DNA from 4 places in the Brenneria goodwinii genome. Region 1 is predicted to be linked to each of the others. Evidence: predicted binding sites of a transcription regulator. Region 1 holds the regulator's gene; each other region holds the start of a gene.
What was found. The regulator CRP, encoded in region 1, controls carbon source genes, mostly activating them, when cyclic AMP is high. The targets are predictions, from matches to a motif close to ATGTGANNNNNNTCACAT.

Region 1 (2,207 bases):
GAGATATCAATCACTTCGTGACTGTGAGTCACTTCGATCGCTTTACCCAGCATCAACGCCACTGAACAATACCGCTCCGCAGATAACGCGACCGCACGCTCTACGGCTTTATCAGTCAACCCTTTGCCCGTTACGATAAAATGCAGGTTGATATGGGTAAACAGACGAGGCGACTCCGTTCTCCGCTCCGACGTCAGCTTAACCTCACAGTCGGCAACGTCATTACGCCCTTTCTGCAGTATGGATACCACATCGATCGCGCTGCATCCGCCAACCGACATCAAAACCATTTCCATCGGACTGGGGGATTTATCCCCTGAATTTCCATCCATTAAAACCTGATGTCCTGAAGCTGATTCGCAAAGGAATGTTAAGCCTTCAACCCACTTCACTCGAGCCTGCATGCTGCCTCCGCTAAAAAATTTTTGAATATTTATATCGTTACTGTACAAAATTATCTTATAACCAGAGCTTTATCATGCTGAAATGAGACAATACAAGACACGTCCCTCAAGGTGTGTTAAAAACAAGAACAGAATCTGCCTTATTCTGGACAAACTCAGATGCCGGGGAGATGATGACGTCGCCAGATAAAGGTTTTCAGTATATTCCCTGACGTCGTTCTGCCTACACTGAATTTGAACTTTTAACAGTAAATACGCCGTACAGGGAACTCTGAGCCCTGTGATTTGCGCAGTGACTGACAACAGAGGATGATATCGAATGGTTCTCGGCAAACCGCAAACAGACCCGACTCTCGAATGGTTCCTTTCTCATTGCCACATCCACAAGTATCCATCGAAGAGTACGCTTATTCACCAAGGTGAAAAAGCAGAAACGCTTTACTACATCGTGAAAGGCTCTGTCGCAGTGCTGATCAAAGATGAAGAAGGCAAGGAAATGATTCTCTCTTATCTGAATCAAGGGGATTTTATCGGCGAACTCGGCTTGTTTGAGGAAGGTCAGGAACGCAGCGCCTGGGTTCGGGCGAAAACGGCTTGTGAAGTTGCTGAAATTTCTTATAAAAAATTCAGACAACTGATCCAGGTGAACCCTGATATTCTGATGCGCCTGTCTGCTCAGATGGCCAGCAGACTGCAGGTAACGTCAGAGAAAGTCGGTAATCTGGCTTTCCTTGATGTCACGGGGCGTATCGCTCAGACATTGCTAAACCTGGCGAAACAACCAGATGCCATGACCCACCCTGACGGCATGCAAATAAAAATCACACGTCAGGAAATTGGCCAAATTGTTGGCTGTTCACGTGAAACCGTGGGGCGGATACTTAAAATGTTAGAAGATCAGAACCTGATTTCCGCACATGGTAAAACAATAGTCGTCTACGGTACCCGTTAAACCGGCGTATTAGCATGACCCTACAACAAAAAAGCGTGAGACTTATCTCACGCTTTTTTTTATCCGATATATTTGTCGGCAATAATATAATGGTTTAAAAACGGATAATTAATAAAACAAATAACGCATTGCCATTAGCCTGAGCGAATTCTTCGAACCCGCTCAGATTTATTGGCTGGAAATAAACCACCGCCCGAAAATACGCCTCAGGGCAGGACTTTCGCTGACTGGATCACGATCGGTTTGGTTGGCACATTCTGATAAGGGCCGACGTTTTCAGTCTGAACCTGGGCGATTTTGTCCGCCACTTCCATCCCTTTGACCACTTTACCAAACACCGCGTAGCCAAAATCGCGCTGACCATGATCGAGAAACGCATTGTCGGCGACGTTAATGAAAAACTGGCTGGTCGCGCTGTCTTTTTCCGCCGTACGCGCCATCGAAATGGTGCCGCGCAGATTGCGCAACCCGTTATCCGCCTCGTTGGCGATCGCCGGGTTAGTCGCTTTCTGTTTCATATCAGCGGTAAAACCGCCGCCCTGGATCATAAAGCCGGGGATCACTCGATGAAACGTCGTCCCGTTATAAAAACCGTTATTAACGTACTCGACAAAATTCCTCACCGATACCGGCGCTTTTTGATTATCTAATGCCAGTTCAATGTTTCCTGCCGACGTCGTCAGCAAAACATGCGTTACGCCGTTGGCGGCGAACGCCGGAGAAAAAGCCGTAAGTGAAATAAAGGCCGCCGCAGCAACCAGAGTACGTTTGAGCATGAGAATTCCTTTTTGAAGAAACCGCTTACAGAAAGCGTAGTGATTGTAAATATCCACACTCCTTAACGCTACCCA
Region 2 (2,207 bases), 1.2 Mb from region 1:
TGGGGCTGGATAATTTTGACCTGGTTAAATATTTGATTAGTCAGGTGATGATGAATGACGACGACCGTTTCGCCGCCTTGAAGGAGTATTTCCCTGACGCCAAGAAGGAAGATTGGAAACTGATCGTTGCCGGGCAGCGCGTCCAGGTCATCAAGAAAGATGCCGATAAAGGCGGGGTGTTGAAGTTGGGCACCGAGATTGTCAGCTCGCAGGATGGTTCAATCGCGGCTTTGCTGGGGGCTTCTCCCGGCGCCTCCACCGCTGCGCCAATCATGCTGAACCTGATGGAAAAAGTGTTTAAAGATAAGGTCGCTACGCCGGAATGGCAGGCCAAACTGAAGGAAATCATCCCTTCATATGGTCATAAGCTGGATGGAAATATTGAAATGACCAATGACATTCGGCGTTACACCAGCAGCACCCTGAATTTGAATTACATTGAAGTTAAACCGGAATAACGGGTAAGACTTCTCTCTGAGGCCGCGAAAGCGGCCTTTTATTTAGGCGCGGCGCCATGACAGGCTAAAGCGGTGTTTTTCATTCACGTCATGGTCGATGCACGGAATAGCCATATCGTTGATTAAATGTATTATTCGAGTATGTAAAATGATGCAAAACAAGATCGGTCTAACATTCCGGCTATTTTGGACAAGGAAAGATCACGTAAATTTTACACAGGCACAACAATAGAGTGTGACAAATATCACTAAATGCCCCTATGGACAGTAAGTTCTAGTGCTGTGGCGACTCGGTGAGTAGAATAGGAGCGAATAACCATTTTTTGAACCAGATCATATCTGCATATATACCCAATAGATTTCGAGTTGCAGGAAGGCGGCCAACGCACCGGCGGCTTGAAAGATGAAGGTTATAGGTTACTGCCCGTAGAGGAGCAAATGATGACGAACTCGATCAACAAATGTAGTGCTGAAGAAACCGCCGCTTGCTGCTGCGTAGATGTTGGCACGGTGATGGATAATACCGATTGCACCGCGTCTTATAGTAAGGTTTTTGCCGATCGCGCCGAGGCCGAAGCGGTGCTGAAAGCGTTGACGGATAAAGCCCGCTCTGTGGAGTCCGAACCTTGCCAGATCAACAGCAAGCTGGACACCGTGGACGGTGGCGTGAAGTTGGATATCGATTTTATCTTCAGTTGCCAGGCCGAAACGATGATCTTCCAACTGGGCCTGCGTTAATTTCTGCGATGCACTCCGGGGCCATGCGCGGCCCCTATTTTTATTCTTCTCCTTGCCATTCCCGCTGATCTCCCCGTAATGAAGGGGCGAGCCTAATTAATGGTCACGGTTACCGTGACGGTATCGGTATAGGCGCCTGCCGGCTGGTTGGCCTGGGCGCTATTGATGCGTGCGGTATAGGGAATACTCTGTACCAGTCCTAATCCGGTGTCGGCGTAGTCGGCATTTTCGGTCCAGGCGATGTTGTCCCGATAAATCTGATATTGCAGATAGTATGGCGTGCCGTTTACGCTGGCTGTCATTCTGCGCCAGTTGTCATCATCGGGATGTGAACTGGTCAGCTTCACCGTATAGGCGCCGTCCTTGGTGCAGTTTACGCCGATGCTGCTGCTGACCGGCGGAAAATCGGCGGGCAGCGCCGCGATGCCGAAATTGATATTGGGAGCGCTGGCGATCAGGCAGTCATTGGTGATGGTCAGCGACAGACTCAGCGTGGATGTAAGGGTGCCTTCGCTGTAAACGCATAACCCCAATACCCCGACGCTGCATACCTTGTAATCCCATTTGATCGTGATGACATCGGTATAGGTTCCGGCGGCGACGTTATTGCCCACGCTGGTTTTGATGTAGATGGGCAGCGTGCCGTCGGAGGCATTGAACAATCCCAGCAGCCCCAGAAAGGTGGTCTGGCTCCAGGTATTGCTGGAGCCAATATCGTAGAGCGATGCGCAGCCGGAATCCATGCACAACGTGTAGGCAATATAGTCGCTGCTGCTGTCGCGGCGTAGCCGCATGGTGTTGCCGGCGGCATTAGTGTCGCCGACAATCGTCGCCGTAATGGTGTTGGTGCTGATGAGACTCAGAACACTGCCGCTGCAACTGAACCCGCTGCCGGAGGTGACTATCTGCGATGTTCCGTTAACGCCTACGACGGAAGAGGCGTACGGACCGAGAACCGTGCTGCTGGCGGGCGCCGTACAGGCGGAAAATCCATACGGCGCGACGCTCAGC
Region 3 (2,207 bases), 2.3 Mb from region 1:
CCGTATTTATGCGGAAACTGACCAAGGTAGATATTCTCCGCCACCGTCATTTCCGGCACCAGATGCAACTCCTGATAGATGATTGCGACGCCTTTATTCAGCGCATCCATCGTATTGTTGAACCGCACGGGCTGGCCTTGGATATGGATTTCCCCGGATGAAGGCAAATAATTACCGCTCAAAATCTTTAATAGCGTCGATTTACCCGCTCCGTTTTCTCCCATCAAGGCATGGATCTGCCCGGCATGACAGGAAAAACTGATATCCGTCAGCGCTTTCACGCCGGGAAACGTTTTTCCAATGCCATGAAATGATAAGTAAGGTGACGGTGCTGTCATGTCCATTTCCTCGTGGTTAAACGGTAATCAACCGTTACAGCAAGCCTTTCTTCTCCAACTCGACTTTGAAGTTGTCGCGGGTGATCAGCACAACGTCGGTGACTTCGGTGAATTTTTCCGGTTCGACGCCTTTCGTCACCCAGTCATTCAACATCTGGATGCTCTTATAGCCGTGGATATCCGGGCTTGGCAGCAGAGAACCATAGAACCCGGTGGCCTGCGCTTTAGACAATTCGCTCACCGCATCCACCCCGTTGATGCCAATACCGATCACGTTGGGCGCTTTGAAGCCTTGTCCTTCCGAGGCGCGCACGCCGCCCAGCACGGTGTTGTCGTTCATGCCGACGATCAGCCAGTTTTTCACGTTAGGATGCTGAACCAGCATGGAGTTGGCGGCGTCGAATGCCCCTGGGATATCATTGGATTTGGTCGGAACCTGATAGATCTGTTTTTCCGGGAAGCCGGCGGCCTTTAAGGCGTCCATCGAGCCGGTGGTGCGGCGGCGCGCGGTATCCAGCTCATTTGAGGTAATCGCCATAACGGCGGTTTCATCAACCTTCCAGCCGCGGTTGTTCATCTCTTTCCACAATTCCTGCCCCTGACGTTCGCCGATTTTCGTGGCGGCCATCATCACCAGCGGCACCGTATCCATGGGTTCGCCCCTGGCGTTCACAAACTGATCGTCCACCGCAATCACTTTCAGATCGTAACTGCGCGCTTTAGCCACTATCGCCGGCCCTAATTTGGGATCGGGAGTACAGATAACAAACCCCTTGGCTCCGCTGGCCGCCAGACTATCAATGGCGTTAAGCGTTTTTTCACCATCCGGCACAGCAATTTTAATTACGTCAAAACCGAGATCTTTTCCTGCCTTATCAGCGAACTTCCATTCTGTTTGAAACCAGGGTTCTTCCGGCTGCTTAACCAAAAATCCAAGTTTCAATGTTTCGGCAATAGCCGATTGTGACATAACAGCCGCCAATCCAATCGTTGCCAGTACCTTAGTGAATTTATGCATGATGTTCTCCGGTATATTTGTCGTTTTACACGCCAACGGTTCTGAAACGTGTAATCGTTTCCAGAAGGGCATTTCCGGTCTGGATAAAGGAAAAACGCCGTATTAGTGCAATTCCCTTACTCAGTAAGCATTCAGACGCCCTACTTTCTATCTGTTATTTTTCACCAGAAGATAGAGCGTTATCACATACCGGAACAATGACAGGTTTGTGCATATATATAGCGAATTTAACCAGTCATTAACTTTTGACGAACATCACAAAATCATAACTAGCGGCAGAAAAATGCATACTTCCAGCTAACGCCTCCTAACGCCCGGGTTGGTCTCTCTTTATCGTTACCACACGACAGACAGGACAAACAGGAGCAAACAATGAGCGCGGATGCGATTACAATCGGCCTCGACTTTGGCAGTGATTCGGTACGCGCGTTGGCCGTTGACTGTCGGACCGGGCAAGAATTGGCGACGGACGTGGTTTACTATCCCCGCTGGCGCGAAGGGAAATATTGCCAACCGGCCAATAACCAATTCCGTCACCATCCCCTGGATTATATTGAGTCGCTGGAACAGGCCATTCGCGTCGTCGTAGAACAGCTGACGCCGGAGCAACGCCGACAGATCGTCGGCATCGGCGTGGATTCAACCGGCTCCACGCCCGCTCCCATTGATGCGCAAGGGCAAGTTCTGGCGTTGCGTCCTGAATTCGCCGACAACCCCAATGCGATGTTCGTGCTATGGAAAGATCACACGGCCATAGAAGAAGCGGAGGCCATCAATACGCTGTGCCGCAGCGGCCGCTTTCCTGATTACACCCGCTATATCGGCGGCGTGTACTCCTCTGAATGGTTCTG
Region 4 (2,207 bases), 180 kb from region 1:
TGTATGACTGATATCAGCTTCAATATCTAATTTTTGCAATACGGATTTTGCGCTCATTTCAATGGCAAAACTCGAACCGAGGCCGCAGCCACATACGCAGAGTACTTTAAGCATGTCATTACCTCATATAAGGTTATTTACTTTGGCAAGTTTGTAGATGTTGCTATCTTTATCAACGAGTCTTTTATCCGAGTTTTCAAGATCGATCGGTATAGCTTTATTATTGTGATTGATAACAATTATCTTATTTGTCAGGTTGGTGTTTATACATCTGACGACTTCTTCGGCCAGAATGGCGCCTTGTATAATTTCCTCGCCGGTTGGAAGGCCGTTTCGTAAGCCATATCCCAATATAGTTTTTCTTATTCTGATGCCAATTTTGTGCTCTATTTTGCCAATCATGGTATCAATGGCTCCCTGAAAGCCAGGCGTGTACTCTTTGGTATATCCCTCCGAACATAATATAATTACGCTATTCTGTGTCTTTATCTTGCTCTTGATCTTTTCCGCGAGAACATCAATATCCCATGGATCTTCAGGAATAAGAGCAATATCAGCATTGCTTTTCAATGCCGCCTGCAAGGTAAGTTCACCACAATACCCACCAAGCAGTTCTATCATAAACACTCGACCGGGTAATCCGCGGCCAGTATTTCTTAATTTTCCAACCTCACTGATTACCTGCTCACACGCTGTGGAAAATCCTATGGTGTAACTATTGCCGGTAATATCATTATCAATGGTCATCCCTATGCCGTAACAATTAATGCCATACCCGCTAAGCGTTTTTAAAAACTGAAATGAGCCATCTCCCCCCGCCATGATAAGAGCATCAATCTTTCTTCTATGGATATTCTTCGTGATCTGTTCATAGTCTGATTTTTTACATTTATCCTCTTTTCTGCCCGAAGTAATCAAAGGTACCGGCGATATTGAAAAATCGACCAAATCTCTCCAGGTAATCTCTTTAAATCTGTTTTCTATTAACCCGTTAATACCCCCGTCAAAAATCACTATTTCAGATTCGGTCATCCGGCAAACCTGAAATAAAAAGTTATTGATACCGCTGACATCACCACCGCTAATGACTAATCCTATTTTCATGTAGCGACCTCATGAGAGAAAGTAAACGTGAATGTAGATTTAATGTTAATGATGGAATAATTATTTTTTTCGATGGATATCACATTTATGCAATGTCGTAGACCCTTGTTGTGTATTGACATCACTTTTTTTGGCTAAAATATGTGATGCGTATCACTCTATTTTGCTCGTGGCTTTTTAAAGAAGAGGGGTAATTTATTGTTTTTTATTGTCTTGTTTTTCTACAATCCAGTTTCTGCGGATGGGTTATTTTCCTGGGAATATCACTTTTTATTTTTGTGATTTATTTCAAAGTTATTTCTATTCCGCCCCTTAAACGAACCGCATTTCGCTGATTCGGCGGGAGGACAGGTTCGTGAAATGGAGGGAAGGGCGGACGATGACTTTTCCCTCGAAAATGACGCATAGCATCACATCCTTGTTTTTCCGCCGCTTCCCCGGCCGGTTATCGGTGACTACAGCGTAATGCTGACGGTTAACGGCTTCCCGGCGGATAATTGACCGGTACGGGCTTTTATCCAGAGATTGCCGTTATCATCAACACAGGCCGCTTCACCCTGATACGAAAACAGCTTATCCGTCGACGCCGCCATGTTGTCCACCCTGGATGCGCCGATAGCGATGCGGCGCGCGGAACGCTGGGGCGACCGGATGCGGAAATAGATAAATTCGTGCAACGGATAGTCGTATTTGCGCGGGGTAACACTGATAACCTGGGTTTCTCCCTCAGCCGCCGCATGCTGGCGCGCCTGATGAATATCGATAACGGAAAAAACGCCGTCCCGCTCCGCCGAACGCGTCACGCCGCCATCGTCCCAGTATAGCTGGTGATCGCCCGCGGCCTGTTTCCCCACCGGGTAAACCGACAGAACGAGCGGCTGTTTAAACTTATCCATTACCTGAATATTTTTAAACGCGGCTTTCAGATCCGACTGGCTATGGCGTTCAGGAATAATAGCGCCTTCGCGAACAAACAACGGCAGCTCGGTAATATCGGCGCTCACCTTGATGCGTTTCCCGCCCTCAAAAGGATGTTCAATATCCACCGTATCTTCCAGCACGTTATATCTGTACCAGTTGATGGCCTGTCCCTGTGCGTCTTT

Region 2: a site for CRP is predicted at 692-709, ahead of ACN28R_RS02975 (YfcZ/YiiS family protein). Genes of this name have one in related genera too.
Region 3: a site for CRP is predicted at 1,600-1,617, ahead of ACN28R_RS07865 (arabinose ABC transporter substrate-binding protein). Genes of this name have one in related genera too.
Region 4: a site for CRP is predicted at 1,246-1,263, ahead of ACN28R_RS22065 (6-phosphofructokinase). Genes of this name have one in related genera too.

What each region holds. Positions count from the first base shown of each region.
Region 1 is NZ_CP014137.1:4,775,432-4,777,638, reverse strand. Features, by position in the region: gene ACN28R_RS21195 (OsmC family protein) at 1-404, opposite strand, end outside; gene crp (cAMP-activated global transcriptional regulator CRP) at 724-1,356, shown strand; gene ppiA (peptidylprolyl isomerase A) at 1,563-2,132, opposite strand.
Region 2 is NZ_CP014137.1:662,589-664,795, forward strand. Features, by position in the region: gene mqo (malate dehydrogenase (quinone)) at 1-458, shown strand, start outside; gene ACN28R_RS02975 (YfcZ/YiiS family protein) at 900-1,196, shown strand; gene ACN28R_RS02980 (Csu type fimbrial protein) at 1,289-2,207, opposite strand, start outside.
Region 3 is NZ_CP014137.1:1,764,357-1,766,563, forward strand. Features, by position in the region: gene araG (L-arabinose ABC transporter ATP-binding protein AraG) at 1-338, opposite strand, end outside; gene ACN28R_RS07865 (arabinose ABC transporter substrate-binding protein) at 373-1,356, opposite strand; gene ACN28R_RS07870 (ribulokinase) at 1,729-2,207, shown strand, end outside.
Region 4 is NZ_CP014137.1:4,958,527-4,960,733, forward strand. Features, by position in the region: gene ACN28R_RS22060 (PTS sugar transporter subunit IIB) at 1-114, opposite strand, end outside; gene ACN28R_RS22065 (6-phosphofructokinase) at 124-1,104, opposite strand; gene ACN28R_RS22070 (TIM-barrel domain-containing protein) at 1,560-2,207, opposite strand, start outside.